Regions from separate parts of the Aliihoeflea sp. PC F10.4 genome, predicted to be linked through region 3. Evidence: predicted binding sites of a transcription regulator. Region 3 holds the regulator's gene; each other region holds the start of a gene.
What was found. Region 3 encodes LexA, which represses DNA repair genes until DNA is damaged. Its sites were predicted from a motif close to TGTTCNNNNTGTGTTCNG; they were not measured.
Positions count from the first base shown of each region.

Region 1 (7,339 bases), 300 kb from region 3:
GGAGGCCGAGCAGGAAGCCGGCGAGATCGTAGAGGCGGCCAAGCGTGAAGCGGGCCACCTCGTCGAGGAAGCCAAGCAGCGGTCGCAGGAATATGTCGCGCGCCGCACGGCGCTGGCCGAGCAGAAGATCGCGCAGGCCGAGCGCGACGCAGTCAACGCCGTTCGCTCGAACGCCGTCGACATCGCCGTCGCGGCTGCTTCCAAGCTTCTGGAGGAGCGCGCTGACGCCAAGGTGAAGACGCAGCTCTTCAAGTCTTCGCTTGATGACGTGAAGGCTCGGATGAACTGATCCGTCGCGATCTGCACAATAACGAAACCCCGCCTCGGCGGGGTTTTTTTGTTTGCGGAGATTGATCCGGTCCTCACTCGCAGTGAGCGTTCTTGAACGCTAATGCATTGTCTTTCAAAAACGGGAATCGGGTTCGGGATAAAGACGCGTGTAAAACAACAACTAAGCGCGCGGAGTGAATCTGAAAGATCGCGACGCAACAAAGCCGAAGCGTGAATTCTTGTGAGCCTTGTAACAAGTACGACAGCAGGCCGGCACAGGAATGACGGCATCAAGGTCTATGCAAACGAGAGGCGTTCGCGCTTGGCATTCGCATAACTGCATCCGTCATTCCTGATTGAAGCGGAGCATGGGCTGAAGGACGAGCACGGGAATGACGGTCTTCAAAATCGCAAACGCCGAAGACTGACGAAAAGCTTTAGTGCAGTCATTCCTATGCTCGTCACATGAATCCACGCCTCGACCTGACCATTGAATGACAACAATTAGAAAATGCGGCCTTTAGCCTACTCTGCCGCGTCCAGTCTGAAGGGCGCAAAGGACAGACGGTGAAGCCGCGTCAGTGGACCATGGGCCTCGATGGCTGTGCGATGGCGCACGGTGGCATACCCCATATGCACATCGAAGCCGTAGCTGACGTGGATTGAAGCCGTGCGTGTCATCATCCTGTCGCGCGTCACTTTCGCGATGATGGACGCGGCTGCAATGGATTGCGATCGCTGGTCGCCCTTGACGACCGCCTTGCCATCGCAGGTGAGGCCTGGAGGAATGTCGCGGCCATCGGCAAGAACCAGTCTGGGTTCGACGCAGAGCAGCTTCACCGAGTGGCACATGGCCTCGAGGCTCGCCTTGCGAATGTCGCTGCGGTCGATCGAATGCGCGGACACGGAGGCGACGGAAACCGCCAGTGCCTTTTTCAGGATATCGTCGAAAACGACTTCACGCTCGGCATGACCCATGCGCTTCGAATCGTCGAGGCCCTTGGGAATACGCTTGGGATCGAGAATGACGGCGGCGGCGACGACCGGACCTGCAAGCGGCCCGCGTCCAGCTTCGTCTGTTCCGCAGACTGGCCAAAGCCCCTCGCGCTGTGCGGCGCGCTCCATCCGGAAGTCCGGGCGCACAGGCAGGTTGAAGAGAAGCGGAGAATCGGAGCGTTGGCGAGCCATGTTGCGGCAATGCTCGCATCGCGTCCGATTCTCCGCAAGTCCTTCCCGTCCTTGGGGCGGGGCGGGAAGGGCATTCCGTCAGGCTGGATTGGGGACAGGCCGGACGAAACTGAATATTCTAGAGCAGGCTGAGCTGCTCGCCCTTGCGTGCGGGCGGATTGAAAAGATCCGTGCGCAGTTTCATGCGCTGCGTGTTGAGGCCGAGCCGTTTGGCAGCAAGCTCGAAGCGCCTGCCGATCTGCCAGGCATAAGGGCCGGACCCTCTCATGCGCTTGCCCCATTCAGCGTCGTAATCCTTCCCGTCGCGCATCGAGCGCACAAGCGACATCACATGCCGGTAGCGGTCGGGATAATGCTGCAGCAGCCAATCCTTGAAGATCGAGCTGACTTCGAGGGGCAGGCGCAAGATGACGTATCCCGCCTCGCTCGCGCCGGCAGCGGTCGCCGAATCGAGTATGCGCTCGATCTCCGCATCGTTGAGGCCGGGAATGACAGGCCCGATCATCACAGATGTCGGAATGCCGGCTTCGCTCAATGCGCGGATCGTTTCGAGCCGCCGTGGCGGCGTTGCCGCGCGCGGCTCCATCGCTCTCGCCAGCTTTCGGTCGAGCGTGGTGACGGACAGTGCCACCTTGGCCAATCCCTTCTCGGCCATGCGAGAGAGAATATCGATGTCGCGCATGACCAGCGCCGATTTCGTCACGATGCCGACGGGGTGCTCGTGTTTTTCCAGCACTTCGAGGATTTCGCGCATGATGCGCCACTGCTTCTCGATCGGCTGGTAGGGATCGGTGTTGGTGCCGATCGCGATCGTCTTCGGCTGATAGCCTTCCTTGCCAAGTTCCCGTTCGAGAAGGCGGGCGGCGTCCGGCTTGGCGAACAGTTTCGATTCGAAATCGAGACCGGCAGACAGGCCCATATAGCTGTGCGTGGGGCGCGCGAAGCAATAGACGCAGCCGTGCTCGCAGCCGCGATAGGGATTGATCGAGCGGTCGAAGGAAATGTCGGGCGATTCGTTACGCGTGATGATCGTGCGCGGCTTTTCGATCTGCACGTCCGTCTTGAACGGTGGCAATTCCTCGAAGGAACTCCAGCCATCGTCAAAAACGTCGCGTTGATGTTTTTCGTAGCGCCCGCTCGGATTGACGCCCGCACCACGGCCCCGGCGTCGATCGGGAATCACCCTGAGGCCGCTTTCCTCGACCATCGCGTTGGCCATATGCGCATCTCCGCTCATGAAAGCGGCAACGTCGGCCTGTCTGATCTGTTCCATTTCACGCTCCTGCCGCCGGTGGTGGCATGTCGATTCGTCAATGAAACTATTCCTATCTTACGAAAAAGAACAAAACAAGAACTTTATGCGGTGTTTCGTTAACTGGCGCAGTTCATGCGTTTGCGCTAATTCAAGTCATGATCTCGGTTCTGATCGAAACCAGAAACAGCGAGGCTGAACTCGCGCGAACGCTGGCGTCGCTTGTCGCCGGTGCTGTAGAAGGCGTGGTGCGCGAGGTCATCGTGTGTGATCGAGGGTCCACGGATGGGACGGCGACGGTCGCCGAGCACGCAGGGTGCGTGTTTTTAGCCGACGCAGCCGTCACGGGTGGCGTCAAGGTTGCGCGGGGGGACTGGCTGCTCGTTCTCCAGCCCGGCGCGCGCATGGCGTCCGGTTGGATCGAACCGGTGCGCGAGCATGTGTCGGTATCGCCGCTGCCGGCTTCGTTTTCCCGGTCGCCGCAAACCGCTCGTTCGCTGTGGTCGCGCCTGTTCGCCCGGCCGCCTGCGTTTTCAGAAGGGCTGCTTGTGCCGAAGCCTGCTTTCGGCAGCAAAAGGCAAAGGCCGCTGCGCCTTCGTGCCGAAATCCACGCCGCAGACTGAACCTAGACCACTGTGCCAGCGCCGCGTTTCAGGTGTTCGTCGAGACGCGGCATGATCTCCACGAAATTGCACGGCATGTGCCGGTAGTCGAACTGGTCCTTGAGAATGCCGTCCCACGCGTCCCGGCAGGCGCCGGGCGAGCCGGGCAGAACGAAAACGAAGGTCTGGTTCAAAAGGCCGGCCGTGGCGCGGCTCTGGATCGTCGAAGTGCCGATCTTGTCGGCCGAAATCTTGTGAAAGAGCGTGGAAAATCCGTCCATGCGCTTTTCGAAGATCGGTTCGAGCGCTTCGGGTGTTACGTCGCGGCCGGTAAATCCCGTCCCGCCGGTCGTGATGATCGTGTCGATCGAGGCGTCGCTGCTCCACGACTGCACCTTAGCGCGGATCGCGGCCACGTCGTCCTTGACGATTTCGCGCGCGCCCAGGGCATGGCCTGCTGCTGCGATCCGGTCGACCAGCGTCTGCCCGGATTTGTCGGTCGTCATGTCGCGCGTGTCCGAAACGGTCAGCACGGCGAAGGTGACTGGAATGAAAGGACGTTCGCTCATGTCTCGATTCATCTCCTGAATTCGCCGGACGCATGGCTGCGAGTTGCCTTGACGAACCATGAAGGCTGCCGGGCGTGCAATTGTTCCGCGGCACGGTTCGCCGAAACCATGTCCGGAAAAATCCCGAAACACGTCGCGCCGGAGCCTGACATGCGCGCAAGGCGTGCGCCGCACGCGTCGAGCGCAGCCAAAACTTCGGCGATGATGGGTGCGTAGCCTAAGGCCGGTTCCTGCAGATCGTTGCGGCAGCTCGAAAGCCAGTCGACGACGTCGTTTGGGTGTTCGAGTGGGGGCAAGGGCGTGTTGTTCGGCGAGGACAGACGCAGGAATATTTCGGGCGTTGGCACTTCGACGCCCGGATTGACGAGCACCATCGCCAGCGAGGGGAATGAAGAGACGAGCGAAATCTCCTCGCCAATACCGCGTGCGATGAGCGGCTCGGCGGCAAGGCACATCGGCACGTCCGCGCCGAGTGTTGCCCCCGTCGACGACAAACTGACATCAGAACGAGCAATCTCGGCCATCGCTGCAAGACACGCCGCCGCGTCGCTCGACCCGCCGCCGATGCCGGATGCGGGCGGCAGGTTCTTGGTCAAGGTGATCGACAATGGCTGCGTAAATGAATGCCGCTGTCGAAAAAGATCTCGGGCGCGCAGGACGAGATTGTCGCCATCGCCGGGAATCGCATCCGCGAACGGCCCCTCGATCCGGAACGAATCGGCCCGGGCCGTCTCGACAGTGAGTTCGTCGCCCAGTTCGGTGAAGACGACGAGCGAATCGATTTCGTGATAACCGTCGGAGAGCCGTCCGGTCACATGCAGTGCCAGATTGATCTTGGCAGGCGCGCGCAACCTCATTTGCGGTCGATCGATCAACCCGCCTTCGCCGGTTTCAGTCCTTGGCAACCCGGTACTCACCGCTGACTGGGTCCTTGACGAGCGTACCGATTGCGCCGGTCCGCGCCTCGGATTCGGCGCGGCGGGTGCGCGCGGTCAGCTTCTCGGCCTCACGAATGAACGCGCGGTAGCCGATCAGGGCGGCAGCGCCGACCGCCGCGAAGAAAATCAGTTGAGGCATGACGCCATGTCCCTTGGCTCGAACGTTCATGGAAACATCGAAAACGCCATTCTAGGCGTTTTCGTGATGACGTTCAAAGCCCGTATCGGTTCCAAAGCGCCCGTTCGCTCGCCGCATCCGCCAGCCCCTCGGCAGCGGAGTGTGCGATCTGTTGCGAAAGCCCGCCGACGCCAAGCTTGCGGCCGAAAAGGCCTCGCGGCATCGTGATCAGTTGCAGCTTCGTCTTTTCGCCGTAGCGCTCCTTCAGCACCTCGCGCATGTCGCCGAGTTGATCCACGAGGCCGAGTTGGAGACCCTTCTTACCGCTCCAGAAAAGCCCGGTGAAAAGATCCGGATTATCAGCAAGCTTCGACCCGCGACGCTCACGCACGAGATCGATGAAGGTCTGATGGACTTCGAGCTGAAGGGTTTTCAGCCGCTCAACATCTTCCTTTTTCTCGGGCTGGAAAGGATCGAGCAGCGATTTGTTCTGTCCCGCAGTATAAACGCGCCGTTCCACTCCGATCTTCTTGATCAGATCCTGAAAGCCGAACGATGCGGAAACGACGCCGATCGAGCCGACGATCGACGATGGATCGGCGATGATCTCGTCGCCCGCACAGGCGATCATGTAGCCGCCGGACGCCGCGACATCCTCGACGAACACGAAAACATGCTTGTTCTTTTCTTGCGCCAGGTCGCGGATGCGCTTGAATATCAGCCGCGACTGGACGGGCGAGCCGCCCGGCGAATTGACGGAGATCGCAACGGCCGGCGCATCCGCCACAGCGAATGCCTTTTCGATCAGCGCTGCTGTCGTTGCCAGTGAAAGGTTCTGCCGCATCGGGCCCGAGCCGGACATGATCGTGCCGTGAAGCCGGATAACCGGGATCGTGACGATGGATGAGCGCAATGATTTGGGAAGAAGCTTGTTGACGAGGCGTCGCACGTGGTCTGGATCTCCTGTTTCCAGAACCATGTAGGAAAGCTGCGGGATTGCGCAATGCGGCGCGATAAATGGTCAGTCGCCGAACAGGGCGGCCTGCCCGTTGATGATCGCATCGGCGCTTTCGGTAAAGCCGTTGCCGGCCACGCCGTGAAGATGGAGCGACGGCAAGATGGAGAGCGCGCCGCGACGGCCACGCCAGGCGCGAAGCACGATACGGATAGCGGCTTTGCCGGGGCGAGGGTGGATTGCGATCATTTCCGCCGAGCCGAAACGGCGGTCGATCGCGGCCAGAATGTCGGCCAGTGATGCCGGTCGCGCGATGATCGCCAAACCGCCGCCGGTCCGCACCATTGCGGCGGCCGTGCGAACCCAGTCCGCAAACATCGTGTCGTTCATCACATGGGCGGCCATACGAAGCACGTCGGGCGAGGCGCGGTCGCAAGCTTCGTTGAATGGTGGGTTCGAAATCGCAAAATCGCACGAATTGTCTGCAAGACCCGCCTTTTGCCTCGCTTCCCCGCGCAAGGTCACGTCGGCGACGATCATTTCGGCCCGCTCAGCTAGCGCCGCGTTTTCGGCAATCGCAAGCGTGCGATTTGCAAATCCGGCCATCTCCGGTTCGCGCTCCACGAGCAACACGGATGACTCAACGCACCGGGACAGGACGGCGAGGCCAGCGCCGCCGGCACCTGCGCCGAGATCGCAAACGCGTCCCGCAAAGCCCGACGGCACGGCGGCCGCGAGGATCATCGCGTCGAGGCCGGCGCGGTGCCCGCGTCCGGCGGGTTGCACGAGATGGAAGCGGCCGCGATGGAACGCGTCGACCGTATGGTCCACGGAAGGCTCCGTGTCGGTCATCGCTTCAGTTCGTCATCGACGCCGGCATCCGTCATGATGCGTCGGGCCTGCGCGAAGTCATCTTCGGAGACCATGACCCGGCGCGGCAAAATGCCGATCGAGCCTTCCAGAATGCTCATATTCTGGTCTGCGACGAAGAAATCGATGTCAGCGTCGCGCAGCAACGTCTCCACGAAGGAGATGAGCACGATATCGTTTGTGCGTATGAGTTCCTGCATATAGGCCTTCCGCGTGTTTGGTCCTATGTAACGGGCCGTGGGGCCGGGCGAAAGTCCGCGCCATGAAAAGCAAGGCGTTGTGCCAATTCGCCTCTTGCCCGGGGCAGGCCCTCGCCATAATGTCCGCGCCGATGCGGCAAGGCCGCCAATGGAGATCCTGTTGAGCGTTGTAGTGAAAATCGACAGCCCGCGCGAGAACACGGCATCGATCGATGCGCTGATCGAGATCACGCGCGCCGACATGGCCAAGGTCAACGATCTGATCCTGTCCAAGGCGGGGTCTAACGTCGAGATGATTCCGGAAATCGCCAATCATCTGATCTCGTCGGGTGGCAAGCGTCTGCGCCCGATGATGACGCTCGCGGCTGCGCAGATGT
Region 1 covers NZ_JBTSWH010000001.1:1,870,060-1,877,398, reverse strand. The annotation lists gene ACX82Z_RS09455 (F0F1 ATP synthase subunit B) at 1-289, shown strand, start outside; gene ACX82Z_RS09450 (ribonuclease HII) at 796-1,458, opposite strand; gene ACX82Z_RS09445 (PA0069 family radical SAM protein) at 1,577-2,731, opposite strand; gene ACX82Z_RS09440 (glycosyltransferase) at 2,869-3,333, shown strand; gene moaB (molybdenum cofactor biosynthesis protein B) at 3,336-3,881, opposite strand; gene ACX82Z_RS09430 (4-(cytidine 5'-diphospho)-2-C-methyl-D-erythritol kinase) at 3,890-4,738, opposite strand; gene ACX82Z_RS09425 (NfeD family protein) at 4,773-4,958, opposite strand; gene ACX82Z_RS09420 (S49 family peptidase) at 5,032-5,886, opposite strand; gene ACX82Z_RS09415 (tRNA1(Val) (adenine(37)-N6)-methyltransferase) at 5,959-6,744, opposite strand; gene ACX82Z_RS09410 (putative signal transducing protein) at 6,741-6,962, opposite strand; gene ACX82Z_RS09405 (polyprenyl synthetase family protein) at 7,111-7,339, shown strand, end outside.
Region 1: a site for LexA is predicted at 2,797-2,814, ahead of ACX82Z_RS09445 (PA0069 family radical SAM protein). Genes of this name have one in related genera too.

Region 2 (7,339 bases), 2.2 Mb from region 3:
GAGGAAGACCGAATTTTACATCGACGGAAAATGGACTGCGCCGGCGAAGCCGAAGGAACTTGAGGTGATCAATCCGGCCGACGAACAGCCCTTTGCGGTCATTTCCCTCGGCTCGCAGGAAGATGTGGATTTGGCGGTTGCCGCCGCGAAGCGCGCCTTTCCCGCATGGTCGGTCACGACGAAGGAAGAGCGCCTCGCCTGGCTCGACCGGCTGCTCGAAGCCTACAAGGCCCGCATGGATGATATGGCCAAGGCGATTTCCGACGAAATGGGCGCGCCGATGACGCTTGCCATGGAAAGCCAGGCTGCCGCCGGCATCGGCCATATCAAGGCGTTCATCCGGACATTGAATACTTTCGAATTCGAGCACGCGCTCGACGAGCGCAACCCGCAGGAACGCATCGTGCATGAACCGATCGGCGTCGTCGGCTTGATCACGCCCTGGAACTGGCCGATGAACCAGGTGACGCTGAAGGTCGTGCCAGCGATCGCAGCCGGCTGCACCGTCATTCTCAAGCCTTCGGAGGTCGCGCCGCTCTCGTCCATCGTCTTTGCCGAGATCGTCGCGGCGTCGGATCTTCCGGTCGGCGTCTTCAACATGGTCAATGGCGATGGTCCGACCGTCGGCGAAGCCATGTCGCGCCATCCCGATATCGACATGATGTCGTTCACCGGCTCGACACGCGCTGGCATCGCCGTCACCAAAGCAGCGGCCGAAACGGTCAAGCGCGTAACGCTGGAGCTCGGCGGCAAATCACCCAACATCGTCTTCGCCGATTCCGATCTTGAGGCCGCGATTGCGCGTGGGCTCGATCACTGTTTCCTGAATACCGGCCAGTCCTGCAATGCGCCGACGCGCATGCTGGTGGAGCGTTCCGTATACGACCGCGCCGTGGAACTCGCCGGCGAGCATACCCGCACCAAGGTCAAGGTCGGCAATCCAGCCGAGGAAGGCGGCCATATCGGCCCGCTCGTCTCGCAAGCCCAGTTCGACAAGGTGCAGGGTCTGATCGATGTCGCCATCAAAGAGGGCGCGAAGCTCGTCGCCGGCGGTCCGGGCCGCCCAGAGGGCTTTAACCGCGGCTATTACGTTCGCCCGACCGTCTTCGCAGACGTCACCAATGAGATGACCATCGCACGCGAGGAAGTCTTCGGCCCGGTGCTCGCCATGATCCCCTTCGATGGCGAAGAAGAAGCCGTCGAGATCGCCAACGACACGCCCTACGGCCTGTCGAGCTACGTGCAGACCGGCGACGCCGAAAAGGCCCGCCGTGTTGCAAAGCGTTTGCGCGCCGGTATGGTCCAGATCAACGGAACGTCGCGCGCGCCCGGCTCTCCCTTCGGCGGCTACAAGCAATCCGGGATCGGCCGTGAAGGCGGCAAATACGGGCTGGAGGACTTTCTTGAGGTCAAGGCGGTGGCCGGCTGGCCGCAATAATGCGTGATCATCCGCATTAGCGAGACAACCGAGACGCCGCGATCAGCACCTGATCGCGGCGTTTTTCGTTAAACGCACCCGAACGGGGGCTTGGAGCGACTACCAAAAACATCAATTCGCACTTATGGTTAACGAATTATTGCCCGGATTCCGGGCAGTTTCGTGTGTGCTGATTGTCACAACGCCCCGCGCAGGCCTGTTCATATCGCCCATGTCAATTGACACCCACTTATATCAAACCTTAACGTTTCCTTAACGACACGATCAACGTGCGGAAATCGGGGTTTTGAGAATGGGCGGTTCATCACTCATCCGGCGTGCGCTTGCGGGCGCGATACTGGCGGGCGCGCTTTTTCAGGCAGCCGCTGCAGCGGCCATGCCAGCCCACGCACCCTCGATGAAGACGGGCGGCCTGACCTCGCAGCCGATCGGACATTACGAGTTTTGCCAGCGCCTGCCTCAGGAGTGCTCGATCCGCCCGGCCGATCGCGGCGCGCTCGTGGTGACCCCGGCGATTTGGCGCGCGGTCGACAAGGTCAATCGCGCGGTGAACGCGGCGGTAACACCGAAAAGCGATCTCGAAATCTACGGTCGCGAGGAATGGTGGGCCTATCCGGTCAAGGGCGTCGGTGATTGCGAGGACTACGCGCTCGAAAAGCGCAAGCGGCTCGCCGAAGCCGGCATCCCGCTGTCCAATCTCCTGATCACCGTTCTGCGCAAGGCCGATGGCGAGGGACACGCCGTCCTGACATTGCGCACGGATCGCGGCGACTTCATTCTCGACAATCTGAAGCCCGACATTCGCGCATGGACGGACACGGATTACCGGTTTCTCAAGCGTCAGGCGAGCAATCACACCGGCCGGTGGGTGACACTGCACGAGGACCGCAACCTTCTGGTCGGCGCGCTGCGCTGACCGCCCGGCGACGTTGGCCAAAACTCTTCAGCTTTGTACGCAAGCGTCCTCTCCGATCCTTGGCCCGTTCCTCGAGCGGTAGCATAATTGGCCATCTCAACCGGTTTTGACACCGGAGGCAGCCTCCGTTGTCGCCTGAGAAAATGCGCGACGGCCACGCGAAGCTCATAAGCACGCCCGAAAGATCGCCGACGGCGGCAAAAGACCAATTTTTGCCTGAACCCATTCATCTGGACTGTTTCGACTGACCTGAGAGAAATCTGAAGGTCGAGTGCTCCGGGCGAAGGTCGTATCTGGACGCGCCAGATTCGACCGACCGAAAGATGCGGTGCTGATTCCCTCGGCCAGAAAAATTGCCCTCTGGACCGTTATCTAACCCTCGTACTCATCTCGCCCAATGCACGATTCATTGTCATCCTACAGCGTCATGGATGCGCGAACCCTCCTCGCATCAGAACGAAACCCGCTCTAACGGCACCGATCACCATCAACCCGTAGCTGGGTACCACTTCGGCATCACGCGGCGGCGGCGAGCCGTTCGCCTGCAATCCGGTACGAAATAGCCTCGGCCAGATGAATGCGGCCGACCTCTTCGCTTCCGTCGAGATCGGCGAGCGTGCGCGCGACCTTCAAAACCCGGTGATATGCGCGTGCAGACAGGTTCAGCTTTTCGCTGGCATCCCGCAACAGCGCCGCACCCGCCGCATCCGGCGTGGCGACCTTCTCGATCATCGCGGCTCCGCAAAGTGCATTGGTCGTGAAAGACGGCATTTCGAGCGCGGCATAGCGCTGCGACTGGACCGCGCGCGCCGCCGCCACACGCGTTCGAACGGTTTCGCTCGTCTCAGCGCGGCCCGGCGCAATCAGATCGGCGGCGGTGACCGCCGGCACCTCGATCCGCAGATCGATGCGGTCGAGCAGCGGGCCTGAAATGCGCGCCTGATAATCGGACTGACAGCGCGGACCGCGTGCGCAGCGATGACCCGGTTCGCCCGCCATGCCGCATCGGCACGGGTTCATCGCCGCGACGAGTTGGATACGGGCGGGGTAGGAGACACGATGATTGGCGCGCGCGATCACGCTTTCTCCGTTCTCGACCGGTTGGCGAAGTGAATCGAGCACGGCCGGCTGGAACTCCGGAAGCTCGTCGAGAAAGAGCACGCCGTTATGTGCGAGCGAAACCTCTCCTGGTCGCGCGCGAAGGCCGCCGCCGACCATCGCCGCCATCGACGCGGAGTGGTGGGGACTGCGAAACGGACGCCGATCCGACAATTTACCACCAGCAAGTTCGCCTGCAATCGAGGCGATCATCGAGACTTCGAGCAGTTCCTTTGCCGCCAGCGGCGGCAGGATCGAAGGCAGGCGCTGCGCCAGCATCGATTTTCCCGAACCGGGTGGCCCGATCATCAGCAGATTATGCCCGCCGGCCGCCGCCACTTCGAGCGCGCGCTTGGCGCTTTCCTGTCCCTTGATGTCGGCAAGATCGAGCAAGCCGGCTGGGGCCGGATCGACCATCGGCTCGGGGCGGCTCAGTACCTGCGTGCCGCGAAAGTGGTTCGCCATCGCGATCAGGCTGCGCGGCGCAAGGATGTCGATATCGGCGCCGGCCCATGCCGCCTCCGATCCGCAAGCGGCCGGACAGATGAGCCCGCGCCCCTTCCCGTTTGCGCCCATCGCGGCCGGAAGAACGCCAGCGACCGGCGCGATCGTGCCGTCAAGCGACAGCTCCCCGAGAACGACATAACCGTCGAGCGCATCCGTAGGGATCGCGCCCAGCGCCGCCATCAGACCGAGCGCGATCGGCAGGTCATAGTGGCTTCCCTCCTTCGGCAGATCGGCCGGTGCCAGATTGACCGTCACCTTTTTCGGCGGCATCGACAGGCCCGACGCATGCAGCGCGGCCTGCACACGCTCGCGGCTTTCGGCCACCGCCTTGTCGGCAAGGCCGACGATATTCATACCGACCTTGCCCGGCGCGATCATGACCTGAACGTCGACCGGAACCGTTTCGATGCCCTGAAAGGCGATCGTTCGCACCCTTGAAACCATGCCCCACTCTCCTTGCGGAAACACAAGCATGAATATCAGATCAAATCAAGAACAATAAGTGAACGAAAAAGCGCGAAGGTTGTGCCTTGGTTGCACCCGGTTGCAGGGGTGGAACAAACGGTCTCAGTTGCGCTTCACCTCCACCGCATCCCAGAACCGCGCGGCGATATCGACACCGCCGAATTTCTTCACCTCGCGAACGCCCGTAGGCGAGGTTACGTTGATCTCGGTCATGTAGTCGCCGATCACGTCGATGCCGACGAGGATGAAGCCGCGCTCCTTCAGCGACGGGCCGATCCGCGCACATATCTCGCGCTCGCGCTCGGTCAGTTCGGTCGCTTCGGCGCGTCCGCCGACATGCATGTTGGAGCGCGAATCATGCTCGGCCGGCACGCGGTTGATCGCTCCGACCGGCTCGCCGTCGATCAGGATGATGCGCTTGTCGCCCTTGCGGACTTCCTTCAGATAGCGTTGGACGATGAAGGGCTCGCGGAACATCTGCTCGAACATTTCGAGCAGGGAGGCGAGGTTTCGGTCGCCCTCCTGCAGCATGAAGATACCCGCGCCGCCATTTCCATACAGCGGCTTGACGATGATGTCGCCATATTCCTTGCGGAAGGCGTCGACCTCGCGCGGATCCTTGGTAATCAGCGTTTCGGGCATCAGGTCGGGGAACTCGGTAACGAAAATCTTTTCAGGCGAGTTGCGCACCCAGGCAGGGTCGTTGACCACGAGCGTCTTCGGGTGGATGCGCTCGAGAAGATGCGTCGTGGTGATGTAGTTCATGTCGAAAGGCGGGTCCTGGCGCAGGAGAACCACGTCCATTTCGCCGAGATCCATACGCTGCGGCTCACCGAGCGTGAAATGCGCGCCCTTCACGTCGTCCACGCGCATTTCCTCGGCATACGCCGTCACTTTGCCGTTTCGCATCGAAAGACGATCAGGCGTGTAATGAAACAGCGCATGGCCACGCTTTTGCGCTTCCAGCGCCAGCGCGAAAGTGGTGTCGCCCGCAATCGAAACGGTCGAGACATGGTCCATCTGGAAAGCGATTCTCAAGGTCATGGAAGCTCCGGGCCGGCTGGGCGGTAACTGTCGTCACCGCCATCTAGAGGTTTCATATCCGATTGCCAATCCGCGCGCTCAACTCGGTGGCGCTCACGTTTGCGAAAGCTTTTTGTGCAAGCGTGCGCGGCATCATTGAAAAGGGCTGCGAAGCTTTGAGGAGCGCAAGCGAAACAATATCGGTAGCCGATGCGCCGCTGGGGATCATGACCGATCCGCTGACGGGGCTTGGCACGCGGCTTCGTCTCGAAGACAAGATCATCCGCCTGATCGCCAAGCGCAAAGCCGATCCAGCGCCCTTTGCGATCGCCATCGTTGATCTGGACGGCTTCAAGCCGATCAACGATCTTTATGGCCGAAGCGCCGGCGATGGAATTTTGAAACAGGCCGCGCTGCGCCTTCGCGCCGCGCTCGATGACGCATCGACGGTCACGCGGACCGGTTCCGACGAGTTCACGATCTTGTCGCCCTTCGTCTTCAGCGCAAAGGCGGCTGAACGGCTGGCTTACACGCTGGTCGACGTGCTTTCGGCACCCTACGACATCGGTGCGCGCACAGTCCGGCTGACCGCGAGCGTCGGTTCGGCGATCTATGACGACGCGCGTGAAACGCCGCCTCACCTGATCGCCAAGGCCGAAACGGCGCTTTACGAGGCGCGGCGGTCGGGACGAAACCGGGTCGTCGTCTATTCGCCCGAACTCGTCGAGGCCGCGCAGACAGTTACGCGGATTGAGCAGGCATTGCGCCGCGCGGTTTCGAATGGCGAAGTCGAGCCCTGGTTCCAGCCGATCGTCTCGATCAAAACGCGCCGCGTCCTCGGCTTCGAGGCGCTTGCGCGATGGCGCGATCCAGACCTTGGCGTCATTTCGCCGGCTACTTTCATTCCTATCGCCGAAGAGCGCGGCATCATGCCGGACCTGTCGAGGCTCATCCTTCTCAAGGCGGCAGAGACAGCGCGCAACTGGCCCGATCCGCTTTTCCTGTCGTTCAATTTGTCATCCGTCCAACTCATCAACGCGTCGACGGCCGGAGAGGTGATCGCGATTGCCGATAGGGTGGGTTTCGACCCCCGTCGGCTGGAAATCGAGATCACCGAAACCGGACTGATGTCGATGCCGGAAACCGCCGCCTCGATCATCACTGAGTTCAAGGATGCGGGCGTACGGATCGCGCTCGACGATTTCGGCACGGGTCAGTCCTCGCTCGGGCGGTTGCGGGAGTTTCCCTTCGACAAGCTGAAGATCGACCGAAGCTTCGTTTCGAGCCTTTTAAGCGACCGCGCGTCGGAACATATCGTCAAGGCCATTTTGGCGATGTGCATCGGCCTCGAAATGGAAGCGGTAGCTGAAGGCATCGAAGAAGAAGCGCAAGCGGCGCGCCTCGACGAATTCGGCTGTGCGCTTGGCCAGGGCTATCTTTACGGTAGAGCCGTCCCGGCTGCCGCGACGGGCGAACTCGCGGCGACGCCGAAGCCGCTTAACTGACGCCTTCGAGGCAGATCTTGGTGTGGCCGGCATTGATGAAGCCGAGCTTGTTTGCCGCCGCCCGCGAGAGGTCGAGAACGCGCCCTTTCGTGAACGGCCCGCGATCGTTAATGCGCACGACGACCTCCCAACCATTGCGCTGGTTGACGACCTTGATCTTCGATCCGAACGGCAAGCTGCGATGCGCGGCAGTCATGCCTTCGGGGTTCATCCGTTCGCCGGAAGCCGTCTTCGAGGTCAGTGCATACCAGGAAGCACTGCCGCATTGCGCGTTCGCGTGGCCGATCGAAATGGTGAAAGCGATTGCCCCGGCCAGCGCGATGCCGGAAGAGCGAATAAAACGTGCCGTCATGCAAGAAATCCATACCCGTTGATATCAATGTGGCG
Region 2 covers NZ_JBTSWH010000001.1:3,722,423-3,729,761, forward strand. The annotation lists gene ACX82Z_RS18665 (aldehyde dehydrogenase family protein) at 1-1,438, shown strand, start outside; gene ACX82Z_RS18670 (transglutaminase-like cysteine peptidase) at 1,731-2,354, shown strand; gene ACX82Z_RS18675 (YifB family Mg chelatase-like AAA ATPase) at 2,871-4,403, opposite strand; gene gshB (glutathione synthase) at 4,527-5,468, opposite strand; gene ACX82Z_RS18685 (putative bifunctional diguanylate cyclase/phosphodiesterase) at 5,675-6,952, shown strand; gene ACX82Z_RS18690 (septal ring lytic transglycosylase RlpA family protein) at 6,945-7,304, opposite strand.
Region 2: a site for LexA is predicted at 4,440-4,457, ahead of ACX82Z_RS18675 (YifB family Mg chelatase-like AAA ATPase). Genes of this name have one in related genera too.

Region 3 (7,339 bases):
CATGGCGCGCGCCAGCACCGGATTGACCTTATAGTCCTCGCACGGCACGGCAAAGCACATATGCAGGAAGTTGGCGGCGAAGGAGAGTTCGTTCTTCGGATAAACGAAGGGCTGGCCGATATGGTATTTGTAGGCCATCGCCGCGATCGTCGGCATCTTCGCGATCAGACGGATCGAGGCGACCATGCGCTGATGCGGATCGGAGATGTCCGTCGAGTCGTGGTAGAACGCCGAAAGTGCGCCGACGACACCGCACATGACGGCCATCGGGTGCGCGTCACGGCGAAATCCGGTGAAGAAGCGCGACATCTGTTCATGCACCATCGTGTGATGCGTGACGCGATAGTCGAAATCTTCCTTTTGCGCCTTGGTCGGCAGTTCGCCGTAAAGCAGCAGATAGCAGGTTTCGAGGAAATCGCCGTGCTCGGCGAGCTGGTCGATCGGGTAGCCGCGATGAAGCAGGATGCCTTCGTCGCCATCGATATAGGTGATCTCGGATTCGCAGCTCGCGGTCGAGGTGAAACCCGGATCGTAGGTGAAAGCGCCGGTATTCTTATAAAGCGCCGAAATGTCGATGACGTCCGGGCCGACCGAACCTTTCCGTACCTTGAATTCGTGGCTGTCGCCGCCGAAATCCAGTTTCGCCGTCCCTTCAGTCATATCAACACCTCATTCATGCGGAACACTCTTATTGCGGGCGTAATTTAGTGAAATTTCACGCGAACCCGTATGGTGCGCGCTTTAGCTATCGCATTTGGTTCAGCGTGCCAAGTTCGTCGTCAGTCGTATGCTGCAATGCGGCAAGTCATGCAAATCACAACTGATCCTTCAGCCGCGCGAGGCTCTCTTCACGCCCAAGAACGGCAAGAACGTCGAACACACCTGGCGACACCGAACGGCCGGTCAAGGCGGCTCGCAGGGGCTGCGCAGCCTTGCCGAGTTTCAGCCCGGTTTCCTCGGCATAGGACCGCACGGCCGCTTCCGTGGTCTGTGAGCCCCAATCGTCGACGGTTTCGAGCTTCGGCATGAGGCCGGCGAGCGCATCGCGCCCACCATCGGAAAGAATCTGAGCGGCTTTTTCATCCAGTTCAAGCGGACGTTTGGCAAAAAGGAAGCTGGCGCCGTCCTTGAGTTCGACGAGCGTTTTGGCGCGGTCTTTCAAGCCCGCCATCGCGGCGCGTAACTGGTCTCGCTTCGGCAAATCAAGCTTCGCCAGCATCTCGTCGCCATCGGGCAGATAGGGCAGAGTGGCTTCAAGCTGATCCAGAAGCTCGCCATCGTCGCTCTGGCGCATATAGACGCCGTTCAGCGCCTCAAGCTTTGCGAAATCGAAACGCGCCGCGCCTTTGTTCACGTCCTCGATCTCGAACCATTCGATCATCTGGTCGAGCGTCATGATCTCGTCGTCGCCATGGCTCCAGCCAAGCCGTACTAGGTAGTTACGCAGTGCGGCCGGCAGATAGCCCATCTCGCGATAAGCCTCTACGCCGAGCGCACCGTGGCGTTTGGAAAGCTTTGCGCCGTCCGAGCCATGGATCAGCGGGATATGCGCCATTACCGGCACATCCCATTCCATCGCCTCGTAGATGATGCTCTGGCGCGCGGCGTTGGTCAGATGATCGTCGCCGCGAATGATGTGCGTGACGCCCATGTCGTGATCGTCGACAACGACGGCGTGCATATAGGTCGGGTTGCCGTCCGAGCGCAGGATGATGAAATCGTCGAGGTCCTTGTTGGGGAAGCGCACCTCCCCCTGCACCTTGTCTTGAACGATAGTATAGCCATCCTGCGGCGCCTTGATCCGCACGACCGGCTTGACGCCCGCAGGCGCTTCGGATGGATCGCGATCGCGCCAGCGACCATCATAGCGCGGCGGCTTGCCTTCGGCGCGGGCCTTTTCTCGCATTTCGGTCAATTCGTCTTGCGAGGCGTAGCAGTGATAAGCCTTGCCGCGTTTCACGAGCTCCTGGGCGATTTCCCGATGTCGCTCGGCGCGCTCGAATTGCGATACCGGCTCTCCGTCCCAGTCGAGGCCGAGCCATTTAAGCCCGTCGAGAATGGCGGCCGTCGCCGCATCGGTCGAGCGCTCGCGGTCCGTATCCTCGATGCGCAAGAGCATCTTCCCGCCCGTGTGTCTGGCATAGAGCCAGTTAAACAGCGCCGTGCGTGCGCCGCCAATATGCAGATAGCCAGTGGGCGAGGGAGCAAAGCGTGTGACGACGGGACGGGTCATGGATGTTCCTGATTTTCGCAGCCGTATCGCCGAAGCGATATGTGGCGTTCTCGTGGCGCTCATGTAGCATAGGCAAGTCGCGGTGCAAGCACCGGGAACGGCCGTGGGGGCACGATGGGGGACAGACGGGAGACGATCGTCATCGACGAGCGGCGCTTATTAGGCGGTGTTCAGGATCCGTTTGTTTCGGCACAGTCGATCACTGCCGCCGGAAAATCTTCATATGCGGTGCCGGCCCGGTTGCGGCACCGGATCGGTCGGTTCGGGTTCAGTCTCGCTTCACTGCAACGATCGGTGGAATATGAACTTGACCATGGAATGGCGTTCCTGTTCGTGCCGGTGTTGCTCGCATTGGGAACGCTCATCTATTTCAACCTGCCTTGGGAGCCCGGTTTCGTCAGTCTCTTGGTACCGGTTCTGATCAGCCTCGCCCTCCTGCCGGCAACCGTTGCCGGAGGGGTGACGCGCGCCGCCATCGCCGCGATTCTCCTGACGTTTGCGGGAATGATGGCGGCGAAGGTCGAGACGAGGCTAGCCGATACAAAAGTTCTAGGATCGGAGATCACGATCCAGCTCACTGGACGCGTCGTGCGCATAGAGCATCAGGAAAGCGGCCGCGTGCGGCTTACACTCGATGTCGTCTCGACCGGCCGTCCAGAACTGCGCTATGCGCCCGACCGGGTCCGCGTCACGGCGCGTTCGATTCCCGATGGCCTCGTGCCCGGCGCAGGCGTTGTCGGCATCGCCCGCCTGATGCCGCCGTCGGGGCCGGTGCGCCCGCAAAGCTACGATTTCGCCTTCAAGCGCTATTTCGACGGCATTGGCGGTAGCGGCTTTTTCATGAGAGGACCGGACGCAACGGAACTCGCGACGGCATCGACGCGCAAGGAGCGCCTTGGCACATGGATCGAAAGTCGGCGCGGCGATGTGGCCGAGCGGATCGTCGCGCGTATCGGCGGCATGGAAGGCGGCATTGCAGCCGCGTTGATCACAGGGATACGAACAGGCATTCCCGAAGCTGCCAATGAAGCGATGCGGATTACCGGACTCTACCATGTCATATCGATCTCGGGGCTGCACATGGCGCTCGTCGGCGGCACGATCATGGTCTCCATCCGCACGGCGGCTGCGTTTTTTCCCGGTCTTGCCACGCGGCATCCGGTGAAAAAATACGCCGCCGGCACCGCCCTGTTCGGCACAGGATTTTACCTCATCGTGTCGGGCGGGGACATCGCCGCACAGCGCGCGTTCCTGATGCTTGCCGTCATGCTGATCGCGGTTTTGTTCGATCGCGCGGCGCTGACGATGCGCAATCTGGCGATATCGGCACTGATCATCATCCTCGTCTCACCGCATGAGGTGATCGGCCCGAGCTTCCAGATGTCGTTTGCCGCGACCGCCGCGCTGATTGCCGCATATGGCGCTTGGAGCGCACGCAAGCGCGATCGTCTTGAAGATCGCGGCCCACCGCCGAAGGCGGGTCTGCTCCGCTCCGGTTTGTCCAACGCAACGGCACTTGCGATGACATCGATCATAGCAGGGGTGGCAACGGCGTTGTTCACCGCCTGGCACTTCCAGCAGATCTCTCCATTGGGCGTCATCGCAAATCTCACAGCGATGCCGCTCGTTTCCATCATCATCATGCCCATGGCGGTGCTCGCGACAGTCTTGATGCCGGTTGGTCTCGATGGCCTGCCGCTCGACCTGATGGGGATGGGCATATGGGGAATGACGACGATCGCGTTCTGGTTGGCCGAGAGATCGGCGTTCGATGCGACCGGTGCCATACCGCTTTCCGCGGTGCTGGTTCTGACTTGCGCACTCGTCATTTTGACCATGACGGGAGGTGTCCTGCGCTGGGCGGCGGTACCGCTGATCGCTGCTGGCATTGCGCTGCTCGCAACACGCCAATTGCCGGACGTGTTGATTTCAGAAGACGCGCGGCTGGTTGCAGTTAGCACGACAAGCGGCGGCATCGCGGTCAATCGCCAGCGTCCGAACCGCTTCACGATCCAGAACTGGCTACGAGCCTTCGACGTGCAGAATTTCGAACGGCCATTAGGGCCGGAACAGGTCGTGCCTGGGCAGACTGACGGCGTCTTCGTCTGCCATGAAGGGCTTTGCACCGCGACGAGTGCGAAAGGAAACGTCATTGCTTATGCCGAAACAGCAGAAATCGCTGAACAGGTTTGCGGCGAGGCAGGGCTGATCGTCATTGCGGACGCGACCGCCGAAAACCCATGTCGCGCCCCTTCGGTGAAGGTAATAACCGCGCGCGATCTGGCAAGAGGCGGCAGTGCGCAGATCACATGGCGGAGCGAGGGAGCGGCACAACCTCACATACGATATGCGATCACCGAGCCATATCGACCCTGGCACGATCATCGCCGCTTCTCACGCGCCGCGCGCGGAATGGGACCTTACGTCCGTCCCGAACGACCGGCACCAGCCGAGCCATCGCAAGCCGAAAACGACTGATCATTGATGCGTTGGCATATAACCACCCATCGAACCGAACACCGGCTTCCTTCTCGATAACCTCGCTCGCCCTGTGTCAACCCAGGTCGTATCAGCTTCCAGTTCAGTATTTCCGGATCAGCCCGACCAGCTTGCCCTGCACCTTCACACGGTCCGAGCCGTAGATCTTGGTCTCATAGGCCGGATTGGCGGCCTCGAGTGCAATCGACGCGCCTTTGCGGCGAAAGCGTTTGAGCGTCGCTTCCTGATCGTCGACGAGTGCGACCACGATTTCGCCTGGCGTCGCGGATTGGCCCGAGCGGATGATAACTGTGTCACCATCAAGGATACCGGCCTCGACCATTGAATCGCCGTGAACTTCCAGCGCGTAATGCTCGCCACCCGTCAGCATGTCTGGCGGGACGGTAACGGCGCGTGTTGCGTGCTGGATGGCGTCGATCGGCACACCTGCCGCGATCCGCCCCATGACTGGAACCTCGATGGGACCGCGGGTCGCGGGCTGTAGCGGCTGTCGTTCCGGCTTCGCCGCAGGCTTATCCGAGAGGCTGCCCTGAATGACGCTCGGTTGAAAGCGTTTCGGAGGCTGAGAAATCGACTCCGGCAGCTTGATAACTTCCAGGGCGCGCGCCCGGTTTGGCATGCGGCGCAAGAAGCCTCGCTCCTCAAGAGCGGTGATCAGCCGGTGAATGCCGGATTTTGAAGCCAACCCCAGCGCTTCCTTCATTTCGTCGAAGGAGGGCGGCACACCGCTCTCCTTGAGGCGCTGATGGATGAAGAGAAGGAGTTCGTGTTGCTTGCGCGTCAGCATGGCTGGCCTTAAAAGGAATCGTTAAAACAAAACCAGAACAAACCTACCTGTTCCAGTTGTGTTCTGCAAGAGTCACGACGAAATTGCATGAATCAGGGGCTGAAATGATTGAACCGGGGCGGATTCTCTTCGCAATAGGGGCGCTGTTCGGTGCAAGCGGCGTGGCCTTATCGGCGGTTGCAGCGCATCGCACAGGTGGCGATCTCGGCACGGCCGCGTCGTTCCTGCTTATCCATGCACCGGCCCTGCTGGTGGTATCGGCGGGGTGGTTCGGTCGATGGCAGATCGCGGGCGGCTGGACGATCGTTGCCGGCATTCTCTTATTTTGCGGCGATCTTGTCGCGCGCTCGTTCCTCGAAACGCGGCTTTTCCCGATGGCCGCTCCGGCAGGTGGCCTACTCCTGATCGCGGGCTGGCTGCTCGTGGCGCTTTCGGCATTCCTCAACCGGCGCGAATCAACCTGATCGCGTCGTCGCGGCCAAACAGATAGAGAAGCGTGCGGATTGCCTTGCCACGCGGACCGGTAAGGTCAGGGTCGCGGTCGAGCAAAAGGCGTGCGTCGTCGCGTGCGATGGCGAGAAGATCGGCGTGGTGTTCGAGCCGTGCAAGCTGGAAACCCGGCGTGCCGGACTGGCGCGTGCCGAGCAATTCGCCTTCGCCGCGCAGTTTCAAATCCTCTTCGGCGATGCGGAACCCGTCTTCGGTGTCGCGCATGACCGAAAGGCGCTGCTTCGCGATCTCGCCGAGCGGAGATTGATAGAGAAGCACGCAACTCGAAGCCGCATCGCCGCGCCCGACCCGTCCGCGCAACTGGTGCAGTTGCGCAAGGCCGAACCTTTCGGCGTGTTCGATGACGATAATGGTGGCGTCCGGCACGTCGACGCCGACCTCGATGACAGTCGTTCCAACGAGAATACGGGTGCGTCCGGCTTTAAAATCGGCCATCGCCTCGTCTTTCGCCGCGCCCGACATGCGGCCGTGAACCAGCCCGACATCGGAGCCGAAAATCTCGGCCAGCGCTTTATGCCGGTCGGCGGCGGACATCACGTCCATGCCTTCGGCTTCCTCCACGAGTGGGCAGATCCAGTAGATTTTCTGGCCTTCGCTCACTGCACGTCGAATGCGTTCGATCAGGTCCGACAGGCGTTCGAGAGGTAGCGTGACGGTCTGGATCGGCTGACGCCCGGCAGGCTTTTCGTCGAGGCGCGAGACATCCATGTCTCCGAACGCAGTCAGCACCAGCGTGCGCGGGATCGGAGTCGCTGTCATGACGAGAATGTCGACTGCCGCGCCTTTCGCGCCGATGGCAAGCCGCTGATGAACGCCGAAGCGGTGCTGCTCGTCGATCACCGCGAGCGCGAGGTCGCGGAAGGCCACCGCGTCCTGGAAGATCGCGTGCGTGCCGATGACGATATCGATGGACCCGTCGGCGATGGCGGCCAGCGTCTGCGCCCGTTCACGACCCTTTTCCCGGCCAGTCAGGATGGCGGCAGTGAGGCCGGCTTTCTCGGCCAAAGGAGCAATTGTCGAAAAATGCTGACGCGCGAGAATTTCGGTCGGAGCCATCAGCGCTGATTGCGCACCTGCCTCGGCGGCGCGCGCCATCGCCATCAGGGCGACCACCGTTTTTCCGGAGCCGACATCGCCCTGAAGCAAGCGCAGCATCCGGTCGGGCTGGGCAAGATCGGCCTCGATCTCACGAACCGAGCGTTCCTGCGCGCCGGTCAGGCCATAGGGCAGGGCGGCTCGCACCGCCTCGCCGCGCGACCCGTCGCCAGTCAGCTTGCGTCCTGCTAGTTTGCGCATCCGCATGCGCACCA
Region 3 covers NZ_JBTSWH010000001.1:1,567,161-1,574,499, reverse strand. The annotation lists gene gltA (citrate synthase) at 1-660, opposite strand, end outside; gene gltX (glutamate--tRNA ligase) at 815-2,233, opposite strand; gene ACX82Z_RS07840 (ComEC/Rec2 family competence protein) at 2,348-4,711, shown strand; gene lexA (transcriptional repressor LexA) at 4,815-5,519, opposite strand; gene ACX82Z_RS07830 (DUF423 domain-containing protein) at 5,624-5,983, shown strand; gene recG (ATP-dependent DNA helicase RecG) at 5,961-7,339, opposite strand, start outside.